2 regions of the Actinoplanes sp. CA-015351 genome follow, and region 1 is predicted to be linked to the other one. Evidence: riboswitches for the same ligand, from Rfam matches in the RefSeq annotation. Region 1 holds a riboswitch; the other holds the start of a gene.
What was found. Region 1 has a riboswitch for cyclic di-GMP ahead of ACQP2E_RS03065 (hypothetical protein). Riboswitches for the same ligand answer to the same signal wherever they lie in the genome.

Region 1 (4,388 bases):
GACGGGTGCTGGTTCCTCCGAGGCCGTGGTCTTTTCCGGCGCCGGCTTCGATTCGGGCTCCGAGGGTACGGCCGGAGGCTCGATCCGATACCGATAGGTCACCCCGTCGTCGCGCACCACGAAGTCCTCGGCCCCGTCCGGCCGAGTCCAGGTGAGGATCATCTGCCCGTACTTCTCGGCCAGCTTCACCAACGCGGGAAATTTGTCGACGATGACAACGGGCTTGCCGGGCGGGCTGGGCATCGGCTCGACCGGCACCAGCAGATGGGGATAGCGCCGCTCGATCTGCTCCCGGCTCCTCAGCGGAACCTGGCGAAACGCGATGGTCGCGACGACTCCGGCGCAGAGCAGAGCTGCGAGCAGCAGGAATACGGCGTACTTGCGAGCCTGGGCGGCGGTGAGCAGATCTCGGCCGAACGCGGAAATCTGCCGGGGATAGATCGCGCCGCTGGAGGCGACCGACGAGCCGTCGATCACGAGACTCGACGCGCCGCCGGTCAGGGAGAACTGCACCGCGTTGAGTGCGAACGACAGTTGTGGCTCAAACGTCGAGCCGTCGCTGTGCTTGACCCGCGCGGTGATCGCCACCGTCGTCGCGCCGATCTCCGCACCGATGGCCTCGCTCGCCTCTTCAGCCCGATCCTCCATGCCGTTCAGATCGAGCGACACCGTCCCGGTGAACCGTTCGGAGGAGAACTCCTTGGCCTGGGCCAGCTGCATGGTGGAATGCCAGCCGCTCTCCGAGGAAAGGCGGGCGAATACGTCGACCTCGCCGGGTTTCCCGAGGTACTCCAGCCGTAGCACGACGAATCGGACGAGCTTCCGATAGATCGGGTCGGGCGAGTAGGCGGTGGTGCCGTCGTACGCGGCGCTGCGCGGCACCTCGGCGGAGTAGGAGAAGGTCATCTTCTCGTTCTCGGCGCTGGAACCGCTGGTGGTCTGGGTCGCCGGTTTCATCCAGCCGAGTACACCGATCGCCAGCGCACACACGGTCAGCACGATCGAGAGCACGGCGACGGCCCGCAACGCGGGGTGGAGCCGCCTGACCGCCTTGGCCACGGTCAGCGCCGCAGCCCAGGACCCGCCTTGGCCGGACATACCCTTGATGACCCTCTTCTTCTGGCGGCCCCGGGGGATGTCCCGGCGGTTCCGGATCTTGGCCGCCCGGCTGCCGACGAACAGGAAACCGAGCATGCCCAGGCTCGTCGGGCTGACCAGCAATCGCAGCCAGGTGCCGACTTTCGGCACGTGAAGAACGGCCCGGCCGAGTACTTCGTCGGCGGTGGGAGTGTCCGTATCGATCGACTCGTTGTTGTCGCCCTTGAGGACGAAACCGGACTCGGCGTCACCACCGATGATGCGGTGCAGAACTTTCTTGCGGCCGTCAGCACCATGATATGCGGTGATGTCGCCTATCTCGTACGAATCGAATTTGGCGATGACGACAAGATCGCCGGCGTAGTAGACGGGGTTCATGCTGACGCCGTAGGTCACCACGTAACCGATTTGATGGGTGGAGATGGCCCAACCGCCGATGGCCGCCATCACGAGGATGGCGGCCATGACGTAAAGCTTGGCGGACTTCGAAATCGCGCTTACACCTGAGATCTCGAGGTCACGCATGACCTGCGATTAGACGACGGTGGCGTTGGTCACGACGTTGATGTCGAGCGTCTGAATGTTGCCATAGTAGCCAGTGCTGGCGGTGGTTCCGTCAGCTTTCTTCACGGTGCAGGTCCAGGCATCGCGCTCGGCGTCCGGCACGCAGATGAACTTGGCTGCGGAGTCACCGGTGAAGCCGGTACCGCCGTTGGGCGTGAGCGTGATCTTGTAGCCGGACGGGACGCCCGCTGCGGTGTTGACGACAACCTGGCTCAGCTGGGTGTTGGCGGTGGGGCCGCCGCCCGCAGTGTCGAGGAACGTGTAGTCCGTGCTCGACACGGTCACCCCGCCGTCGACGGTCTGGCGGACCGAGCCGCCGATGACCGACTCCGAGGTCTCGGTCAGGATGACGCCGCCGCCGGTGAAAGCGGTCGCGCCGGCGGCGACGACACCAGCAGCAGCGATACCACCGAGAAGCTGAATCATGTTGCGCATGTAGAGGTTCTCCCCAAGGTCGGTAGCCCAGCCAGCCCGGTGGGCTCTGTGGCTTTGCGTCCCCGGCTTGCGCCGGGTTTGCTCTGTTCGGCCGAGCGGGTTGCTCGATCTCGCTTACGCCAGGTTGTTCGGCTGGCGCCCCTGGTGGCTAAGCGTTAGAAGCCAATTTCCCGGCGCATTCTTCGAGGTTTCTACACCTGAGTGCAGCTCGGGTGCTAAGGGGTCGCGAGGCCGTCGTTTCCGGGGGAGAAACAGCGCACGGCGGCCGTCGGGAGGACGGCCGCCGCGGGTACCCAAGAAGGGGTCAGAGCTTGTAGAACGTCACGTAGTGGTCCGGGGTGAAGTAGGCGACCCGGGTGCTGCGGTTGACGACGATCCGGTATGCGTCACGGCTGGCGCCGCGGGCGCGGGAGTAGACGTCGTATTCGCTGTACGTGGCCGTCGGGAGCTGGCCTTCGCGGTTCTGGAACGTGCCGCCGGTGTAGTTGTATTTGCCGTACGGCCAGGAGTACCAGCCGGCGCTCGTCGGCCAGCCCAGGGACTGCCAGCCGGTGAAGGCGGTACGCGCGGCCGAGCAGCGGCTGATCGTGCAGCTGCTGTAAACCGCCGCCTGTGCCGCGTCGGTGGCGGCCGGCGCCACGATGGCGGGTGCCACCAGTGCGGTGCCCGACAGGGCGAAGACCAGGGCGACGCCTGCGAAGAGGCGGCCGATTCGGGACAGCGGGCGGGCTTGCCGGTCAGTGATCATGATCGGACTCCGATGCCGTGGGGGGATTGACCCGGACATCGACTATCCTCACTGTGATGTCGGCTGCTGGGTACCTCCCGATCCGGTCATTCCACCGGAGTTCGGCAAAGCTTTACGAGTTGCCGAGACCCTTCATCCAGTCTTCGTATTCCGACTCTTGCTGACCCTGCGGGCCCCGGCGCGGCGGCGGGCCGCTGATCGAGGTCGGCTCGACGACCTGCGGGCGCGGCATCGTGGCGTTCACCCGTGGCAGCTCGGCGGTGTCGATCCCGGTACGCGGGCTCGGGTTCGCCGTGGTGAAGCCGTCGAACGAGTTACCTGGGGAAGGTGGGTTCTCCGGTGCTGGACGACGGGTCCGCCAGCCGCGGCGAGGGCTCGGACCGGGGTCCTGCTGACCGGAGAACCGGGCCGGAGCCTCGGGCGCGGGCGGACCGGAGTGCCGGGGCGCGGGGGCCTGCTGCTGGTTCTGCTGCTGGTTTTGGTGCTGGTTTTGCTGCTGGCCGAACGGCGTACCGCTGCCGGAGGAGAAGGGTGAGGCGGGCGCGTTGGCCGGCGCTTGGTTGGCCAGGTCGGCGAAGGGGTGCGGCCGGTCGCCGGCGTAACCGATCACGCCGGTATCCGAGGGGCGCAGCTGCGCGTCCGGGCGCTGCGCCGCGGCCGCCGCCAGGTTGGCGTGGTGAGGCTGGTGCGAAGGCTGAGGATGCCGCGATTGCTGGGGCTGCTGAGGTGCCGGGTCGCGCCGGGGCAGCGGCGGGAATTCGGCATCCAGCGCCTGTGCCGTGTTCAGAGCGCGGTTGTGCGAGGCAGCGCTGCCAGATGCAGCGCTGCCAGATGCAGTGCTGTCAGGTGCAGTGCTGTCAGAGGCGGCAGCCGCGTTGTGGGCGGTCCCGGCGGGTGCGTCACCCACTGAACTCGGCGTTCCTCGCACGATCGCGGCCAGCACCGACCCGAGCACGCCGGCGCCGCTCGCCGTCATCGCCGCCCAGTACGGATCGAAGGTGAAGCCGGTCGACTCGCCGGGGCCGGCGATCAGGTAGGCCACCGTCAGCAGCGCCGGGCCGGCCAGGCCGGTGAGCGCCACCGTGGTGATCGGCATCCGGCGGCCGCGGGCCACCCAGCCGAGAATCAGACCGGTGAGCAGGGCGAGCACCGGCATCGTGACGAACGGGGTGTGCTCGACGACCGCGGCCGGGATGAGGCTGCCGTCCAGCACGCCGAGGCGCACCGGGGCCGGGGTGCGGCCGGGCAGCAGCGACGGCGTCACCGCGATCAGCGCGACGATCCAGACCAGCACGGTCATGGTGCCGAGGTTCCACCGGGCGACCGCACGGGCGGCGGCGGCCCAGGCCGCGAAGATGCCGACCGCGGCGCCGAGGACCGCGCACACGCCGATGACGAAGACCGGGTCGACGCCGGCGACCGAGGCGGACCGGGCCGGCTGCATGGTCAGCGGGAGCACCACGAGTGCGCCGAGGCCGCCGGCGAGGCCGACGCCGAGTGCGCCGCCGGTGCCGACCGGCTGCGGCAGCCAGCGAGGCCGGAA
Region 2 (4,388 bases), 2.3 Mb from region 1:
TGGGAGCTCGGCAAAGTGGCGTTGGTGCTCGGCGCGTGGTGTGTGGTCGGATTGGTGCTGTGCCTGATGACCTTCCGGTGGAGCGACAGCGACCGATGAGTCTGAGGTTGTGGGACGTCTACTTCCTGGTGGTCGCGGTCGCTGTGGCGGCCGCGATCGTCATGGTGGACGGCTTCTCGTTCGAGCGAAGGGCCGGCGCGATCGCCGCGATCGCCACGATGGCGGCGCTGCACCTCCTGGTGGGCCGCCCGCTGGTCCGGCGGGACGCGGTGAACACCACGGCACTGCTCGTCTGCCTGGCCCACCTGCTGCTGTTCGGGATTGCGATCGCTTGCGTACCGCTGGCGACCTGGCTGATGTTCGCGGTCCTGCCGATCTTCTTCATGATGGTCACGCTGCGCCGGGCGATCGTCCTGGTGGTCGCCGCGAACGTGATCCCGGTCCTGCTGGAGCTGCGCGCCGACCCCGGCGGCATCGGCATCGACCTGGTCATCGCGGCCATCTCCACCGCCGCCGGGGTCTGCATCGGCGTCTGGATCACCCAGATGATCGAGCAGAGCAACGAGCGTGCCGACCTGATCGCCGAGCTGGAGGCGAGTCGCGCCGAGCAGGAACGGCTCTCACACACCGCCGGGGTCGCGGCCGAGCGCAACCGGCTGGCCGGCGAGATCCACGACACGCTCGCACAGGGCTTCACCAGCATCATCACCCTGGTCCAGGCCGCTGATCCGGAGCTCAAGGACGAGCGCCTTGCGCTCGCCGTGCGTACCGCACGGGAAAACCTGGCCGAGTCGCGCGCACTCATCGCGGCTCTCTCCCCCGCCGCGCTTGCTTCCGCTTCACTGCCTGAGGCGGTACGCCGGCAGGCCGCCCGTTTCTCCGAAGAATCCTCCGTGTCGTCGACGGTACGAGTGACCGGCGAACCCAGGCACCTGCCGACCCCGGTCGAGGTGGTCCTGCTGCGTGCCGTCCAGGAGGCGCTGACGAACGTGCGGCGCCATGCCGGTGCCGGTGAGGTGGCGGTGCTGCTGGCCTATGCGCCGTCGAGCGTGCGGCTGGTGGTCCAGGACGACGGATGCGGGTTCTCCGTTCCGGAGTCCAGTGGTTTCGGTCTTTCCGGCATGAAGAAGCGCGCCGCCCAGGTCGGCGGAACCGTTGCCATTCGTTCCTCCGGGGGTACAACGATCGAAGTGGAGATTCCCTCGTGATCCGGATCCTGCTGGTCGACGACCACCCGGTGGTCCGGATGGGTCTGCGTGGCATGCTCGACGCCGAGGCCGACCTCACCGTGATCGGCGAGGCGTCCTCCGGCTCGGCCGGCGTGGCTCTGGCACTGGCCGAGCGGCCGGACATCGTGCTGATGGATCTGCGAATGCCGGACGGCGACGGCGTCGAGGCCACCGGCCGGATCCTGGCCGCCGCCCCGGACGTGCGGGTGATGGTGCTGACAACGTACGAGTCGGACCGGGACATCCTGCGCGCGATCGAGGCCGGGGCCTCCGGTTACCTGCTCAAGGACGCGACACCGGCCGACTTGGCGGACGCGGTCCGGGCGGCGGCGCGCGGCGAGACCGTTCTCGCGCCGAGCGTGGCGTCGACGCTGGTGCGGCAGGTGCGTACCCCGGCGCCGCCGGCGCTCTCGGCGCGCGAGACCGAGGTGCTCCGGCAGGTGGCAGCAGGTCTGACCAATGCCGAGATCGGCAAGCGCCTGTTCATCTCCGAGACGACAGTGAAGACGCACCTGCTGCGAGCCTTCAACAAGCTGGACGTGGCCGACCGCACGGCGGCTGTCACCACGGCCATGCGGCATGGGTTGCTCTGATCGACCTCTGGGTTAGTTGAGGGCGATTCGACTTAAAAACCCGTTCTGCCGGTAAGGGGACGATACGCCGGTTAGATTACGGATGGCGCGACCTCATGCCGGAACATCCTCCGGCGTTTGCGCTGCTCACTACCGGTTTCCCCGGTGCCTGAGCGGCCTTCTCTGATCGGCCCTCAGGCGCGGTACCCGAACAGGCAAACCTGCCGTGAGGCGGGGGCGCAAAGCCAGGGGCCTCCCCGAACGGAGGTAGCCCAGCCGCCGAAGGAGAAAGAAACACATGCGCTATCCACAAGCCCATGCGGCCAAGAGCGGCTCGATTCCGTTCGCGCTGCGTGGCAACAAGTCCATGCGAACGGCCCTGTCGGTCGCCGTAGCAGCGGCGGTGGGTCTGACCCCAACAGTCATGTTCACGTCCCCGGCATATGCCGCGCCTGCTCCGATCGTGATCAGCTCGCCCACCGTCACTGAGGGCGGCGACCTGCAGTTCGTGATCACCAGGGCGGCGAGCGCTGACAACGCCCCAGTGAGCGTCGGTCTGGCACTCACCGCCGGTCCCGCTGAGGAAGACGAGAGCTACGCGGCCACGGCCGGGTCTGACTACGTGAACTCGGTTCCGAGCACGGTCTCGGTCACCGGAACCACGGCGTTCTCGCGGACCATCACCGTGCGGACCATCGACGACGCGCTCTTCGAGGGTGGCCTTCCTGAGGTCGTGACCCTTACCGGAACCCCGGCGGGTGGGGATGCGATCCCGGCCACCGGCAAGATCAACGACAATGACGACGCGCCGAGTTACACGCTCAGCACCAACAGCCCGGTGACCGAGGGCAGCGGTTCGAAGGCGACAGTCACCGCGAAGCTCAGCGCGCCGTCCGGCTTCGAGACGGTCATCTCGCTGACCACGACGCCGGGTACGGCAGCTCCGGGTGAGAACCGGGACTACACGGACCTGGTGGACGGCTCGAGGACGATCACCATCGCGGCCGGCAAGACGAGCGGCACGAAGGACATCCTGATCGGCAAGGACGACACCCGTGACTCGGCCGACGTCGAGAACTTCACGGTGAACGCGTCCGCCACGGCCTCTCTTGTCGCGGCGCCGGCCAACACCTCGACCCAGGTGTCCATCACCGACATCGACCCGCTCCCCAAGATCAGCATTGCGGACGACGCGCCGAGCGAGGTCGACGAGGATGACGGGACCCTGGCGATTCCGCTGGACGTCAGCCTGACCCACGGCTCGGACAAGACCGTCACGGTGCGCTGGGACGCGGGTGCGCCGACCGCGAAGATCGAGGACCACGAGGTCGCGACGCCCGGGACTGACTTCTCGTACCCGGCGTCGACCCAGCGGACGGTCACCTTCAACCCGCGTGACGTCGAGGAGAGCGTCTCGGTCGCGATCACCGACGACTCGCTGTTCGAGGCGAACGAGGACTTCAGTGTCCAGCTCGCGAACCCGACCAACGCGGAACTCGGCACCGAGTCGAAGACCGACGTCACGATCGAGGACAACGACGACGCGGAAAAGCCCGAGATCACCATCGACACGGCGTCGGTGGACGAGGGGAACAGCGGCAAGGCCAGCCGGACCATCACGGCCAAGCTGAGCAAGGCCTCCGGCAGCCCTGTCAAGGTCAACTGGGCCGCCGCAGCGGCCGGTACCGACCTTCCGGACGCCTCCCCGGTGAAGGACTTCATCCCGAAGACCGGGTCGATCACCTTCCCCGCCGGAACCACGACCCAGACCTTCGCGGTCGACATCGTGGGCGACACCATCGACGAGATCAACACAGACCTCGACGGTGAGAACTTCCAGGTCACCCTGACCGGTGCGGTCAACGCGACCTCGGGCGAAGCGACCGCCGTGCTGATCAAGGACGACGACGACAAGCCGAAGATCTCGTTCGACGACATCGCGCTGCCCGAGGGCAACAGCACCGCCGCGGTGCTGGTGCCGGTGAAGCTGAGCAACGCCAGCAACCACACGCTGACGTTCGACCTCGAGGACGCCGGAACCGGAACGGCGCAGGCCGACGACACCGGTGTCGGTGGCGGTGACTACACGATGGGCGGCGGAACGGTCGTCGTCCGGCCGGAGACCACCTCCGGGTTCGGCGTCCTGCTGCTCAACGGTGACATGATCAACGAGAGCAACGAGACCGTCAACCTGGGACTCGACCCGCAGGGTGGCAGCGACCCTTACCTCAGCTCGACCTCTGAGGAAACGTCGGCCATCACGATCGAGAACGACGACAAGGCACCTGAATTCAAGATCAATGACGTCACCGGCCAGGAGGGCGACACGGTTCCGGTCACCGGTACCGTCACCGGCATCTCCGACCAGCCGATGACCGTGACGGTCTCGTTCGCCGGAGCCTCCGGCGGTGGCGCGAAGGCCGCCGAGGCCGCGGACTTCACCAACCCGGGCACCCAGACGGTCACGGTGGACGCGGGAACCGAGCCGGGCAGCGCGATCCCGATCGCCGACGTTCTGCTCACCGACGACGAGGCGAACGAGCCGAACGAGACCATCAAGGTCAGCGGCACCAGCCTGGGCAACTTC

Region 2: it holds a riboswitch for cyclic di-GMP, as region 1 does, so the genes downstream of both, ACQP2E_RS31145 (Calx-beta domain-containing protein) here and ACQP2E_RS03065 (hypothetical protein) in region 1, are expected to answer to the same signal.

Annotation. Positions count from the first base shown of each region.
Region 1 is NZ_CP192102.1:665,880-670,267, forward strand. Features, by position in the region: gene ACQP2E_RS03060 (signal peptidase I) at 1-1,623, opposite strand, end outside; gene ACQP2E_RS03065 (hypothetical protein) at 1,633-2,097, opposite strand; cyclic di-GMP riboswitch class I at 2,116-2,190, opposite strand; gene ACQP2E_RS03070 (ribonuclease domain-containing protein) at 2,402-2,845, opposite strand; gene ACQP2E_RS03075 (hypothetical protein) at 2,958-4,388, opposite strand, start outside.
Region 2 is NZ_CP192102.1:6,861,646-6,866,033, reverse strand. Features, by position in the region: gene ACQP2E_RS31160 (ABC transporter permease) at 1-99, shown strand, start outside; gene ACQP2E_RS31155 (sensor histidine kinase) at 96-1,208, shown strand; gene ACQP2E_RS31150 (response regulator) at 1,205-1,822, shown strand; cyclic di-GMP riboswitch class I at 2,006-2,085, shown strand; gene ACQP2E_RS31145 (Calx-beta domain-containing protein) at 2,100-4,388, shown strand, end outside.